One region of the Enterobacter cloacae complex sp. genome, then DNA from elsewhere that is predicted to be linked to it. Evidence: predicted binding sites of a transcription regulator. Region 1 holds the regulator's gene; each other region holds the start of a gene.
What was found. Region 1 encodes sigma-54, which starts transcription at its own class of promoters, with help from an activator protein. Its sites were predicted from a motif close to GTTGGCACANNTTTCGCTNT; they were not measured.
Positions count from the first base shown of each region.

Region 2: hypA (hydrogenase maturation nickel metallochaperone HypA) is a predicted target of sigma-54. The motif match lies at 2,534-2,553, and genes of this name have one in related genera.
Region 3: norV (anaerobic nitric oxide reductase flavorubredoxin) is a predicted target of sigma-54. The motif match lies at 1,938-1,957, and genes of this name have one in related genera.

Region 1 covers NZ_LT991957.1:1,539,496-1,544,579, forward strand. The annotation lists gene lptC (LPS export ABC transporter periplasmic protein LptC) at 1-253, shown strand, start outside; gene lptA (lipopolysaccharide ABC transporter substrate-binding protein LptA) at 222-776, shown strand; gene lptB (LPS export ABC transporter ATP-binding protein) at 783-1,508, shown strand; gene rpoN (RNA polymerase factor sigma-54) at 1,556-2,989, shown strand; gene hpf (ribosome hibernation promoting factor) at 3,012-3,299, shown strand; gene ptsN (PTS IIA-like nitrogen regulatory protein PtsN) at 3,382-3,873, shown strand; gene rapZ (RNase adapter RapZ) at 3,919-4,773, shown strand; gene npr (PTS phosphocarrier protein NPr) at 4,770-5,042, shown strand; gene mtgA (monofunctional biosynthetic peptidoglycan transglycosylase) at 5,082-5,084, opposite strand, start outside.
Region 2 covers NZ_LT991957.1:962,236-967,319, reverse strand. The annotation lists gene hypD (hydrogenase formation protein HypD) at 1-1,021, opposite strand, end outside; partial or broken gene DBR02_RS04960 (HypC/HybG/HupF family hydrogenase formation chaperone) at 1,025-1,298, opposite strand; gene hypB (hydrogenase nickel incorporation protein HypB) at 1,289-2,152, opposite strand; gene hypA (hydrogenase maturation nickel metallochaperone HypA) at 2,156-2,506, opposite strand; gene hycA (formate hydrogenlyase regulator HycA) at 2,717-3,181, shown strand; gene DBR02_RS04935 (4Fe-4S dicluster domain-containing protein) at 3,254-3,862, shown strand; gene hycC (formate hydrogenlyase subunit 3) at 3,859-5,084, shown strand, end outside.
Region 3 covers NZ_LT991957.1:944,003-949,086, forward strand. The annotation lists gene gutQ (arabinose-5-phosphate isomerase GutQ) at 1-305, shown strand, start outside; gene norR (nitric oxide reductase transcriptional regulator NorR) at 302-1,816, opposite strand; gene norV (anaerobic nitric oxide reductase flavorubredoxin) at 2,004-3,452, shown strand; gene norW (NADH:flavorubredoxin reductase NorW) at 3,449-4,582, shown strand; gene DBR02_RS04870 (HoxN/HupN/NixA family nickel/cobalt transporter) at 4,696-5,084, opposite strand, start outside.

The DNA.
Region 1 (5,084 bases):
GCTTTATCTGTATGGTCACGTTGAGGTCAACGCCCTGACCGCTGACGCTCAACTGCGCAAAATTACGACCGATAACGCCCAGATCAACCTGGTCACCCAGGATGTCACGTCGCAGGATTTAGTCACCCTGTATGGCACAACATTTAATTCCAGCGGTTTAAGAATGCGCGGGAACTTACGCAGCAAAAACGCCGAGCTGATTGAAAAGGTTAGAACCTCCTATGAAATTCAAAACAAACAAACTCAGCCTTAAAGTTGTTATCGCCAGCGCGCTGCTGGCGGCCAGTCTTCCCGCGCTTGCTGTGACTGGCGACACCGAGCAGCCGATTCATATCGAATCTGATACGCAGTCTCTGGATATGCAGGGTAACGTTGTTACCTTTACCGGCAACGTCGTCGTGACCCAGGGCACCATCAAAATCAATGCCGATAAAGTGGTCGTTACCCGTCCGGGCGGCGAACAGGGCAAAGAGATTATTGATGGTTATGGCAACCCGGCCACGTTCTACCAGATGCAGGACAACGGCAAGCCGGTAAAAGGCCATGCCTCGCATATGCACTACGAACTGGCGAAGGATCTGGTCATCCTGACCGGTAATGCTTACCTGGAACAGCTGGACAGCAACATCAAAGGCGACAAGATCACCTATCTGGTGAAAGAGCAGAAAATGCAGGCCTCCAGCGAAAAAGGTAAACGCGTCACTACCGTGCTCGTGCCTTCGCAGTTGCAGGACAAGAACAACGGTCAGGCTCCGGCACAGAAAAAGAGTAACTAATTCGTTATGGCAACATTAACTGCAAAAAACCTCGCGAAAGCGTACAAGGGCCGCCGCGTCGTCGAAGATGTCAGTCTGACCGTCAACTCCGGCGAAATCGTGGGCTTGCTTGGCCCTAACGGTGCGGGTAAAACCACAACCTTCTACATGGTGGTGGGCATTGTCCCGCGTGACGCTGGCAACATCATCATTGATGATGAAGACATCAGCCTGCTGCCGCTGCATGCCCGCGCGCGTCGTGGCATCGGCTACCTGCCGCAGGAAGCGTCTATCTTCCGCCGCTTAAGCGTGTTCGATAACCTGATGGCCGTGCTCCAGATCCGTGACGATCTGACCAGCGAGCAGCGCACCGACCGCGCGAACGAGCTGATGGAAGAGTTTCATATTGAACATCTTCGCGACAGCCTCGGTCAGGCGCTGTCCGGCGGTGAACGCCGCCGCGTTGAGATTGCGCGCGCGCTGGCAGCAAATCCGAAATTTATCCTGCTGGATGAGCCGTTTGCGGGCGTTGACCCGATTTCGGTTATCGATATCAAACGTATCATTGAGCATCTGCGCGACAGCGGGCTTGGCGTACTGATCACGGACCACAACGTACGCGAAACGCTGGCCGTGTGTGAACGCGCCTACATTGTGAGCCAGGGCCATCTGATTGCCCACGGTACGCCGCAGCAAATCCTCGAAGATGAGCATGTTAAGCGCGTGTACCTTGGGGAAGACTTCAGACTCTGATAGGGTAGAGGTTAAGTCACGCCGAACCGGAGAAAAACGCGCTGAACATGAAGCAAGGTTTGCAATTACGGCTCAGCCAGCAACTGGCCATGACGCCGCAGCTACAACAGGCCATCCGTCTGTTGCAGTTGTCCACGTTAGAACTCCAGCAGGAGCTCCAGCAGGCGCTGGACAGCAATCCGCTGCTGGAGCAAACCGATCTTCATGACGAGGTAGATACCCAGCAAACGCAGGACACGGAAACGCTCGACACCGCCGATGCGCTCGAACAAAAAGAGATGCCGGACGAGCTGCCGCTGGATGCCAGCTGGGATGAAATCTACACCGCAGGAACGCCTTCCGGCACGCGCGCGGACTATCAGGACGACGAACTGCCGGTCTATCAGGGCGAAACCACCCAGTCGCTTCAGGACTACCTGATGTGGCAGGTGGAGCTGACGCCTTTCTCGGATACCGATCGCGCGATTGCCACCTCGATTGTCGATGCCGTTGACGACACGGGCTATTTGACCGTGACGCTGGACGATATTCTGGAAAGCATCGGCGATGACGACATTGAGATGGAAGAGATCGAAGCCGTCCTCAAGCGCGTCCAGCGTTTCGACCCGATTGGCGTCGCCGCGAGAGATCTGCGCGACTGCCTGCTGATCCAGCTTTCGCAGTTTGCCAAAGAGACACCGTGGATTGACGAAGCCCGGCTCATCATCAGCGATCATCTGGATCTGCTGGCGAACCACGATTTCCGCACCCTGATGCGCGTCACGCGTCTCAAAGAAGAGGTGCTGAAGGAAGCGGTGAATCTGATCCAGTCACTCGATCCGCGTCCGGGACAGTCGATCCAGACCAGCGAACCGGAATATGTCATTCCTGATGTGCTGGTGAGAAAGCACAACGGCCGCTGGGTCGTTGAACTGAACGCCGACAGCCTTCCTCGCCTGCAAATCAACCAGCAATATGCCTCCATGTGCACCAGCGCACGTAACGACGCCGATAATCAATACATTCGCAGCAACCTTCAGGAAGCACGATGGTTGATTAAGAGCCTGGAGAGCCGAAATGACACGCTGCTGCGCGTCAGCCGCTGTATTGTCGAACAGCAGCAGGCGTTCTTTGAACAGGGCGAAGAGTTTATGAAACCGATGGTGCTGGCAGACATCGCCCAGGCCGTCGAGATGCATGAATCAACCATTTCCCGCGTGACTACGCAGAAGTACCTGCACAGTCCGCGCGGTATTTTTGAGCTTAAGTATTTCTTCTCCAGCCACGTGAACACTGAAGGCGGCGGCGAAGCCTCGTCAACGGCCATTCGCGCACTGGTGAAGAAGTTGATCGCCGCGGAGAACCCCGCGAAGCCACTCAGTGACAGTAAGTTAACCACCATGCTGTCCGATCAGGGTATTATGGTGGCACGCCGTACTGTTGCGAAGTATCGAGAGTCTTTATCCATTCCGCCGTCTAACCAGCGTAAACAACTGGTTTGACACAACCGATAAGGAAGACACTATGCAGCTCAATATCACCGGACATAACGTCGAGATTACTGAGGCCTTACGCGATTTTGTGAACACTAAGTTCGCAAAACTTGAGCAGTATTTCGAAAGGATCAATCAGGTCTATGTTGTGTTGAAAGTGGAGAAAGTGACGCATATCTCGGATGCGACTCTGCACGTCAACGGAGGGGAACTCCATGCCAGTGCGGAAGGGCAAGACATGTACGCGGCTATCGACGGCTTGATTGATAAGCTTGCGAGACAGCTCAATAAACATAAAGATAAACTGAAACAACACTAATTGTCCGGGCAGTTAACGGGTGCAGGACGGCCTGTTGTGAGACACAACAGGCCATTTGTACGGTTAGCGCTTAGGTGAAATTATGATAAACAACGATTCCGCTCTACAACTGAGCAATGTCCTTAACCAGGATTGTACCCGCAGTGGCGTTCACTGCCAGAGCAAAAAACGTGCGCTGGAAATTATCAGTGAACTGGCCGCAAAACAGCTGGGTCTGCCGCCGCAGATCGTGTTTGAAGCCATTCTGACCCGTGAAAAAATGGGCAGTACCGGCATCGGCAACGGCATTGCGATCCCGCATGGCAAGCTGGAAGAAGATACGCTGCGTGCCGTGGGGGTGTTTGTGCAACTGGAAACGCCTATCGCTTTTGACGCCATCGATAACCAGCCTGTGGATCTGCTCTTTGCGCTGCTGGTGCCTGCCGATCAGACCAAAACCCATCTGCACACGCTGTCGCTGGTGGCCAAACGTCTGGCGGACAAAACCATTTGTCGTCGACTGCGCTCAGCCCAAAGTGATGAAGAGCTTTATCAAATTATCACTGAAGCAGAAGGCAATCAGGATGAGGCATAATCGGGAGAAGGCCTTCAGAACGGCTGCCCTGAGGAGAAACGGAACATGGTGCTGATGATCGTCAGCGGTCGTTCGGGGTCCGGGAAATCCGTGGCCCTGCGCGCGCTGGAAGACATGGGATTTTACTGTGTAGATAACCTGCCGGTAGTGTTGTTACCCGATCTGGCGCGGACGCTTGCGGACCGGCAAATCTCTGCCGCCGTCAGTATTGACGTGCGCAACATGCCGGAATCGCCGGAAATCTTCGAGCAGGCAATGAACAATCTGCCGGAGTGTTTTTCACCGCAGCTCTTGTTCCTTGACGCTGACCGCAACACGCTGATCCGCCGCTACAGCGATACCCGTCGTTTGCATCCGCTCTCCAGTAAAAATCTGTCGCTGGAAAGCGCCATTGATAAAGAAAGCGATCTGCTTGAGCCGCTGCGTTCCCGCGCCGACCTGATTGTCGACACCTCTGAAATGTCCGTCCACGAACTGGCGGAAATGCTGCGTACTCGCTTGCTCGGCAAGCGCGAGCGCGAACTGACGATGGTGTTTGAATCCTTCGGCTTTAAGCACGGCATTCCTATCGATGCGGATTACGTTTTTGATGTGCGTTTCCTGCCGAACCCACACTGGGATCCGAAACTGCGTCCGATGACCGGTCTGGATAAGCCCGTGGCGGCGTTCCTTGACCGACACACAGAAGTACATAATTTTATCTACCAGACGCGAAGCTACCTTGAGCTATGGTTACCTATGCTGGAAACAAACAATCGCAGCTACCTGACGGTGGCGATTGGCTGTACCGGCGGTAAACATCGTTCGGTCTACATTGCCGAACAGCTGGCCGATTACTTCCGCTCACGCGGGAAGAACGTTCAGTCCCGTCATCGCACGCTGGAAAAACGTAAAACATGACCGTAAAACAGACCGTCGAAATCACCAACAAGCTGGGCATGCATGCGCGCCCGGCGATGAAGCTGTTTGAACTGATGCAGGGTTTTGATGCTGAGGTGCTGCTGCGCAACGACGAGGGAACCGAGGCAGAAGCCAACAGCGTGATTGCGCTGCTGATGCTGGATTCTGCCAAAGGACGCCAGATTGAAGTCGAAGCGACCGGCCCGCAGGAAGAAGAAGCGCTGGCCGCGGTGATTGCCCTGTTTAATGCCGGGTTTGACGAAGACTAACGTTCGCTACGTCGGCGGGTGGCGCAACGCTTACCCGCCCTA
Region 2 (5,084 bases), 580 kb from region 1:
TGCCAAATAACGGGCAGTGATGAGGTTTACATTTGCCGGTGAGCACGTCGCCACAGCGGGCGCGGGGATCGTCGCACGCCTGCTGCGGCTGCGGGCGGAAATGCGCTTCGGCGTCGAAGGCGCGATACGCAGGCGTCAGGTGCACACCGGATTCCGCAATCAGCCCCAGCCCGCGCCATTCGCCGTCGCCTTCCACGCTAAACACGTCGGCTATCGCCTGCTGTGCCCGTCTATTTCCGGCATCGGGCACCACGCGGCGATACTGATTCTCCACCGCACTCAGGGCCGCTATTTTCTGCTCAACCAGCATGGTCACGCCTTGCAGTAGATCAAGTGGCTCGAATCCAGCCACCACTAACGGACGATTGTACTGTTCAGCAATAAAACCGTAGGCGTCTGTGCCGATGATCATGCTGACGTGGCCCGGCGCCAGAAACGCGTCGATGCCGTTATCTGGCGCGTCAAGCAGGCTGCGCAGCGTGGGGATCAGCGTGATGTGCTGGCAGAAAAAGAAAAAGTTAGTGACGTTGCGGGCTTTCGCCTGCTGGAGGGTGATGGCGGTGGCGGGCATGGTGGTTTCAAAACCCAGCCCGAAAAAGACGACCTTGCGGTCAGGATTAGCCTCTGCCAGCGTCAGGGCATCCATCGGGGAGTAGACAATCCGCACGTCCGCGCCCCGCGCCTTCGCCTGGAGCAGCGAGCCATTTTTCCCCGGCACGCGCATCGCGTCGCCAAAGGTGCAAAAAATCACGCCGGGCCGGCTGGCGATGTCGAGACAGCTGTCGATGCGCCCCATCGGCAGCACGCACACCGGACAGCCGGGGCCGTGGATAAACTCGATGTTCTCCGGCAGCAGCTGGTCGAGACCAAATTTGAAGATGGCGTGGGTGTGGCCGCCGCAGACCTCCATGATCCGCAGCGGCCGGTCTGCCGTGTACTCCAGCAGCGACGCGCGAGATTTCAGGCGATCGATAAGCTGCAACACCCGCTCAGGTGCGCGATATTCATCAACGTAACGCATGTGTTAGCGTTCCTCCCCATACAGCAGGGCGCCCCACGTCCGGCTCAACGTCGAACATATTCTGTAGCGCGTCCAGCGTGTCGCGGGCTTCCTCCTCATTAATCACGCTCATGGCAAACCCCACGTGGACCAGCACCCACTGGCCGAGACGCGATGCGCCGGTTTCGTCGTGGCTGCCCACTAGCGTCAGGTCGACATCGCGCAGGATGCCGCAGACCTCCACCCTGGCCTGATTGCCGTCGATGGAATGAATTTGTCCGGGAACGCCTATGCACATCGTTCGCTCTCCAGCCAGTTCAGCCAGGCGTCCATCCCGTCACCGCGCGTGGCGGAAACCAGCAGGATCTCAATGACCGGGTTCACTTCCCGGGCGTAAGCCACGCACTTATCCACGTCGAAGTTGAGGTACGGCAGCAGGTCGACTTTGTTCAGCAGCATGAGGGAGGCGGCAGCAAACATATGCGGATACTTCAGCGGCTTGTCCTCTCCTTCCGTAACGGAGAGCACCGCCACTTTATGCCGTTCGCCAAGGTCGAAGCTTGCCGGGCACACCAGGTTGCCGACGTTTTCGATAAACAGAATGCCGTGCGCTTCCAGCGGCAGGCGCGGGGCGGCGTCGGCAATCATCTGCGCATCCAGGTGGCAGCCCTTGCCGGTGTTAACCTGAATGGCGGGCGTGCCGGTTTCGCGGATGCGCGCCGCGTCGTTAACGGTTTGCTGATCGCCTTCGATCACCGCGCAGGAGATGCGTTGGTTCAGCCGTTTGAGGGTTTCAGTCAGCAGGGTGGTTTTACCGGAGCCGGGGCTGGAGACCAGGTTGAGCACCAGCTGTTGACGGGCCGCAAAGCGGGCGCGGTTGCGGGCAGCGAGCTGGTTATTTTTGTCCAGCACGTCGATCTCCACCTCCAGCATCTGGCGCTGACTCATGCCCGGCGCGTGGGTACCCGCTTCGCCGTGGCCGTAATGCAGGTCGCCCGCGTCGGAACGCTGCGGCGCAAAGGTGATGCCGGTCAGTGCCGCCGCGGGACGCGGGGCAGGGGAAAAGGGCGCGGAGCGAAACGCGGAGTGAGGACGGTGTTCATCCCCTTCTATATACAGGTTGCCTTCGGCGCAACCGCAGATACTACACATAACTTACTCCTTCTCGATTTCGAGGCGCTGGATCTGCATGCCGTCATCCGCCACGATGCGCAGCCCGCTGCTCTGGCACTGCGGACAACGCTGCACCTTCGATGAAAGCAGCGTGACGTACTGCTGACACGGCTCGCACCAGCACTCTGCCTGCTGCTCCTCGATATGCAGCGCGCAGCCTTCCGCCAGCGTGCCGCGGCACACCAGTTCAAAACAGAAGGTGAGGGCGCTGGTCTCGACGCAGGAAAAGGCGCCGACCTTCAGCCAGACGCCGGTCACGCGTTTTGCGTGGTTCTGCACAGCCTGCTGTTCGATAAGTTCCAGGGCCCGCTGGCAGAGGGTGATTTCGTGCATGACGCCTCCTTAATGAATTGCCCCTTCAATGCAATAACGGTGCCAGCTTGGTTTTGGCTACGGCGTGACGATGTCAACGCTGTCGAAATGACACGTCGACACCGCGGCGATGACAGTATGTTTTCCTGTAAAATCCATTTAAATCAATCAATTAAAAAGTGGCACGAAATCTGCTTAACAGCCGCTAACTCCATTAACCGGATACCTTTTATGACTATTTGGGAAATTAGCGAAAAAGCGGATTACATCGCGCAACGTCATCAGCAGCTCCAGGAGCAATGGCACCTGTACTGCAATTCACTGATCCAGGGGATTACGCTGTCGAAGGCCCACCTGCATCACGCCATGAGCTGTGCAGCGCAGGGGGACATGCGCTTTGTGCTGTTCGGTCACTTTACGATTTACGTCACCCTGGCGGAGACCTTCAACAGCCACACGATTGAGTACTACGTCGAGACGAAAGAGGGCGACAGGCACTGCATCGCCCGGGCGCAGCTGATGGCCGACGGCATGGTGGACGGTCACGTCAGCAACCGCGATCGCCAGCAGGTGCTGGAGCACTATCTGGAGAAAATCGCGCCGGTTTACAACGGCCTCTACGCCGCCGTTGAGCATGATCGGCCGATCAACCTGAAACAGCTGATCGACGGAAAATCCTCAGCGAACGTGGCCTGAAAAACGCGTGTCGAGAAGTGTCGATAAGACAGTTTTTTTCGTCAAAAATGACCATCACCAGAGGATTGCCCGGTGAACCGTTTTGTAATTGCTGACTCGACGGTCTGTATTGGCTGTCGGACCTGTGAGGCGGCGTGCTCGGAAACGCACCGCCTGCACGGGCTCCAGTCCATGCCGCGCCTGCGCGTCATGCGTAATGAGAAAGAGTCTGCCCCGCAGCTCTGTCACCACTGTGAAGATGCCCCGTGCGCGGGCGTCTGTCCCGTCAACGCCATCACCCGCGTCGATGGCGCAGTGCAGCTGAACGAAAGCCTGTGCGTGAGCTGCAAGCTGTGCGCCATCGCCTGTCCGTTCGGTGCCATTGAATTTTCCGGCAGCCGTCCGCTGCATATTCCGGCGAATGCCAACACCCCTAAAGCGCCGCCTGCGCCACCGGCTCCGGCACGCGTGAGCACGCTGCTGGACTGGGTGCCGGGCGTGCGCGCCGTCGCGGTGAAGTGCGACCTGTGTAGCTTTGATGAGCAGGGCCCGGCCTGCGTGCGGACCTGCCCGACACGGGCGCTGGTCCTGGTTAACATTCGCGATATTGCCCGCACCAGCAAGCGTAAGCGCGAGCTGACCATTAATACCGACGTCGGCGATCTTTCGCTGCTGCGGGCGCTAAACGAGGGGGCGAAATGAACGCGATAGTAATGATGACCAGCGGCGTGGCCTGGTTTGCCGCCGCCGCTGTCCTGGCGCCGATCGTCTCCTTCCATAAAACGCTGAGCGGCTGGATCGCCGGCATCGGCGGGGCGATCGGCAGCCTGATGACGCTGGCGGCGGGCGGCGTTGTCCTGATCGACGGCCAACCCGTCAACACAACCCTTCCGCTGATTCACCACGCCGTTGAACTCACGCCGCTGAACGCCATCTGGCTGGTGACCTTTGGACTATGCGGGCTGTTTATCAGCCTGTTTAATATCGACTGGCACCGCCATCAGCAGACCAAAGCGAACGGCCTGCTGGTTAACCTGCTGATGGCCGCCGCGGTCTGCACGGTTATCGCCAGCAACCTTGGCTCGCTTGTGGTGATGGCCGAAATCATGGCGCTGTGCGGCGTGTTCCTGACCGGATGCAGCGCCTCCGGCAAGCTGTGGTTTGCGCTCGGACGCCTCGGCACGCTGCTGCTGGCGCTGGCCTGCTGGCTGGTGTGGCAGCGTTTCGGCACCCTGGACTTTGCCGCGCTTAACGGCCAGACGCTGGGCAACGACGTCTGGCTATTGGGCGTCGTCGGCTTTGGCCTGCTGGCCGGGATTATCCCGCTGCACGGCTGGGTTCCGCAGGCGCATGCGAACACCTCTGCGCCTGCCGCCGCGCTGTTTTCGACGGTGGTAATGAAGGTCGGTCTGTTCGGCGTTCTTATGATAACCCTGACGGGCGGTCAGCCGCCGCTGTGGTGGGGCGTGGCGCTGCTGATTGCGGGGATGATCACCGCCTTTGTCGGCGGGCTGTACGCCCTGATGGAGCACAACATCCAGCGCCTGCTGGCGTACCACACCCTGGAAAACATCGGGATTATCCTGCTCGGCATGGGCGCGGGCGTCACCGGGCTGGCGCTCAACCAGCCGGCGCTGATTGCCGCCGGGTTTATCGGCGGTCTGTATCACCTCGTCAACCATAGCCTGTTTAAAAGCACCCTGTTCCTCGGCGCGGGCAGCGTCTGGTTCCGCACCGGGCACCGCGATATCGAAAAGCTCGGCGGCATAGGCAAAAAGATGCCCGTCATTTCGCTGGCGATGCTGGTGGGGCTGATGGCGATGGCCGCGCTGCCGCCGCTGAACGGCTTTGCCGGAGAGTGGGTGATTTACCAGTCCTTCTTCGCGCTCGGCCAGAGCGACGCGTTTATCGGGCGTTTACTCGG
Region 3 (5,084 bases), 600 kb from region 1:
CCATGCTGGAGCTGAGCCGCACCGGGCTGGGGCTGGTTGCGGTGTGCGACAACGACCGCCAGGTGAAGGGCGTCTTCACCGACGGCGACCTGCGCCGCTGGCTGGTGGGCGGCGGCAAACTGGAGGCGCGGGTATCCGAAGCAATGACCCGGGGCGGGCTGACGCTGAATGCCGAGAGCCGCGCCATTGAAGCCAAAGAGGTGCTGATGAAGCGTAAAATCACCGCCGCACCGGTGGTGGACGAGCACGGCAGGCTGTGCGGCGCAATCAACCTGCAAGACTTCTACCAGGCGGGAATACTTTAACCCTTAAGCCCCAGACGTTTCGCCAGCCTGTGGAGGTTGGCGACGTCCATCTCCAACGCCCGCGCGCACGCCGCCCAGCTGCGGTTATTCTGCTCTAGCGCGCGGGTAATCATCTGGCGCTGGAACGCGTCCGTCGCCTCGCGCAGGTTTTCGTTCACGCTCTCCGGTAAAACTGGCTTAACGGACGGCGTCGTTTCCTCATGCAATGCAAAATGGCGCGCATGAATAACCACTTCATCCCCCGAACGCGTTGCCCGCGCCAGCACCACCGCACGGTGGATCGCATGTTCCAGCTCACGCACGTTACCCGGCCAGCCGTAGCTCAGAAGGTGCGTCCTCGCACCGGGGCTTAGCACCACGCGGGAGAGCCCCATTTTGAGCCGACACTGTTCGCAGAAAAAGCCCGCCAGCAGCACCACGTCGTCGCCCCGCTCGCGCAGCGGCGGCACCGTGAGCGGGAACACGCTCAGGCGGTGGAACAGATCGACGCGGAAATTCCCCGCCAGCACCTCTTCGCGCAGATCGCGGTTCGTCGCCGCCAGCACGCGCACATCCACGCGTAAGCTGCGATCGTCACCCACGCGTTGAATATCGCCATACTGCAACACGCGCAGCAGCTTGGCCTGGAGCGAAAGGGAGAGCTCGCCAATTTCATCCAGGAACAGCGTGCCGTTGTCGGCCATTTCGAACTTGCCGCTGCGGTTGCTGATCGCCCCGGTAAACGCCCCTTTGACGTGACCGAACAGCTCGCTTTCCGCCACGCTTTCCGGCAGCGCCGCGCAGTTGAGGTACACCAGCGGGTTCACCGCGCGCGGCGAGGCTTCGTGGATCGCTTTCGCCACCAGCTCTTTACCGGTGCCGGTTTCCCCGAAGATCAGCACGTTCAAATCAGACGCGGCGACAATCTCAATCTCTTTTTTGAGCTGCTCCATGCCCGGCGAAAGGCCGATCATCTCGGTGTGCGCCACCTGCTCAAACGCCGTCGGGCTACCGGGAAGAATATTCTGGCTCTCCAGCTGTTCTATTAGCAGTGCATTGTTCAGCGCCCCGGCTGCCAGCGCGGCAATCAGCCGTAGCTCTTCGTCGCTGAAGGTGTCGAACTGATCCGGCGACATGCCGTCGAGGGTTAATGCGCCAATCAGATTCTGGCCTGCGAACAGCGGCAGGCCAATACAGGCGTGCACCTTCAGGCTCTCCTGCCCCGGAATCAGGCCGTCGTACGGATCGGGCAGATCGCTGTCTGCCGGGAAACGCACCACATCGCCCGCGCGGGCAATGGTTTCCAGACGCGGGTGGCCCTCCAGCGTAAAGCGCCGCCCGAGTACGTCCTTCGCCAGGCCGTCGATAGCCAGCGGAATAAACTGCCGCCCTTCGTAACGCAGCAGCGCCGACGCATCGCAATCCAGCACGTGGCGCAACGTGGAGATCAGCCGTTGAAAGCGGTCCTGATGACCAATACCGGTTTGCAGTTCTATGGCGATTTTCGCCAGGACGTCTACGGAAAAGCTCATGTCTGCCTCACTGTCATTTTGACAACACATAATGTCATATTGACAATTTTTAAGATAGTCATAATGACTATCCATTATGGGCCATAAAATAATAAACGCTTAAAATTCAAATATATAAAAAGTTGGCACGCAACTTGATATAAGCAAACCATCTTATTTGAAAACGCTGTATTACGCTGAGGTTGCTATGTCTATTCTGGTTAAAAATAACATTCATTGGGTGGGTCAACGTGACTGGGAAGTACGTGATTTTCACGGCACGGAATACAAAACGCTGCGCGGCAGCAGCTACAACAGCTATCTCATCCGTGAAGGTAAAAACGTCCTGATCGATACCGTCGATCACAAATTCAGCCGTGAGTTCGTGCAGAACCTGCGTGGTGAAATCGACCTGAACGACATCGATTACATCATCATCAACCATGCGGAAGAGGATCACGCCGGGGCCCTGACCGAGCTGATGTCTTATATTCCGGATACTCCGATCTACTGCACCACCAACGCCATTGACTCCATCAACGGTCACCACCACCATCCGGAGTGGAACTTCCACACCGTAAAAACCGGCGATTCGCTGGATATCGGCAACGGCAAGCAGCTGATCTTCGTGGAAACTCCGATGCTGCACTGGCCGGACAGCATGATGACCTACATGACCGGTGACGCGGTGCTGTTCAGTAACGACGCCTTCGGCCAGCATTACTGCGACGAACGTCTGTTCAATGATGAAGTGGATCAGACCGAGCTGTTCGAACAGTGCCAGCGCTACTACGCCAATATCCTGACCCCATTCAGCCGTCTGGTCACGCCAAAAATCACCGAGATCCTCGGCTTCAACCTGCCGGTAGATATGATTGCGACCTCCCACGGCGTGGTATGGCGTGAAAACCCCACCCAGATCGTCGAGCTGTACCTGAAATGGGCGGCGGATTACCAGGAAGACCGCATCACCATCTTCTACGACACCATGTCCAACAACACCCGCATGATGGCGGACGCGATTGCCCAGGGCATCAACGAAGTTGACCCGAACGTGGCGGTGAAAATCTTCAACGTGGCGCGTAGCGATAAAAACGAAATCCTGACCAACGTCTTCCGCTCTAAGGGCGTGCTGGTGGGTACCTCCACCATGAACAACGTGATGATGCCGAAGATTGCCGGACTGGTGGAAGAGATGACTGGCCTGCGCTTTCGTAACAAACGCGCCAGCGCCTTTGGCTCTCACGGCTGGAGCGGCGGCGCGGTAGACCGTCTCTCCACCCGTTTACAGGATGCCGGCTTTGAGATGTCCATGAGCCTGAAAGCGAAATGGCGTCCGGACCTCGACGCGCTGGAAGTCTGTCGCCAGCACGGCCGCGACATTGCACGCCAGTGGGCGCTTGCGCCGCTGCCGCAAACCGCCCCCGCCGCGGCGGTTGCGCCGGAAGCCGTAGCAGAAGCCGCCCCTGCCGCTGCCGACCTCGGCCCTTGCATGCAGTGCAGCGTCTGCCAGTGGATTTACGATCCTGAACTGGGCGAGCCGTTGCAGGATGTCGCGCCGGGTACGCCGTGGAGCGAGGTGCCGGACAACTTCCTCTGCCCTGAATGTTCCCTCGGCAAAGACGTCTTTGATGAACTGGCAACGGAGGCAAAATGAGCCACGGCATCGTCATTATTGGCTCGGGCTTTGCCGCCCGCCAGCTGGTGAAAAATATCCGCAAACAGGATGCTAACGTGCCGTTGACGGTGATCGCCGCCGACAGCATGGACGAGTACAACAAGCCTGATTTAAGCCACGTCATTAGCCAGAATCAGCGCGCCGAAGATCTCACCCGCCAGACGGCGGGGGAGTTCGCAGAGCAATTTAACCTGCGTCTGTTTCCGTACACCTGGGTCACGGATATTGACGCCGACGCCCATGTGGTGAAAGCGAAAGATCATACCTGGCAGTACGATAAGCTGGTGCTGGCGACGGGCGCCTCTGCGTTTGTGCCGCCGGTTGAGGGCCGCGAGCTGATGGTCACGCTCAACAGCCAGCAGGAGTATCAGGCCAGCGAAACCCGGCTACGCGATGCCGCCAGAGTGATGATTGTCGGCGGCGGGCTGATTGGCACCGAGCTGGCGATGGACTTCTGTCGGGCGGGTAAATCCGTCACCCTGGTTGACCACGCGGCCAGCATTCTGTCGGCGCTGATGCCGGCAGAAGTAAGCAGTCGCTTACAGCATCGTCTGACCGACATGGGCGTGCATCTGCTGCTGAAATCGCAGTTGCAGAGCCTGAGCAAAACCGAAACCGGCGTTCTTGCAACGCTCGACCGCAACCGCAGCGTGGAAGTGGATGTGGTTATCGCGGCGACGGGTTTGCGCCCGGAAACCGCGCTGGCGCACCGCGCAGGGGCCGAAATAAACCGCGGCGTGAAGGTAGACAGCTACCTGCAAACCACCCAGCCGGACATTTATGCCCTGGGCGACTGCGCGGAAATTAACGGAAAGGTGCTGCCGTTCCTGCAACCGATTCAGTTAAGCGCCATGTTTCTGGCGAAAAACCTGCTCGGCGGCAGCGCACCGGTGAAATTACCCGCCATGCTGGTGAAAGTGAAAACGCCGGAATTACCGCTGCATCTCGCCGGTGAAACGCAGCGTCAGGATCTGAACTGGCAGATAGCCATTGAGCCTCAGGGCATGGTGGCGCGCGGTACGGATGCTGAGGGTCAGACGCGCGCCTTTGTCGTCAGCGAAGACAGAATGAAGGAGGCCTTCGCGCTGCTGAAATCGCTTCCTGCTTAACCCTCGTAATGCCGGGTGGCGCTCCGCGTACCCGGCCTACTTAACACCATAACGGCAAACCTTGTAGGCCCGCGCAAGCGTAGCGCCGCCGGGCAAAAACAGGGCTGCGTGGTTCAGGACCGCACCACCAGCGCATCATAGCCACGCCAGCGGTAGTTCACCATTGAGATCAGCCAGCAGGCGACAAACAGCCCGACCACCACAAACCCGGCGTCGCCCAGGTTGTCGTTCACCGCGCCAATCAGATCCCACACGCCGCCGCTGAGGGCGAACTTGTCCATCAGCAGACCCAGCGCTTCCAGCCCGCCGATAAACAGCGCCACCACCACCGAGGTGCCGGTGATGGTCATGTTGTAGTACAGCTTGCGCTGCGGCTTGTTGAACGCCCAGCCGTAGGCGCCCACCATCAGCAGGTTATCGAGCGTATCCACCAGCGCCATGCCGCTGGCGAAGAGCGCCGGGAAGATCATGATCGACCACACCGACATCCCGCTGGAGGCGC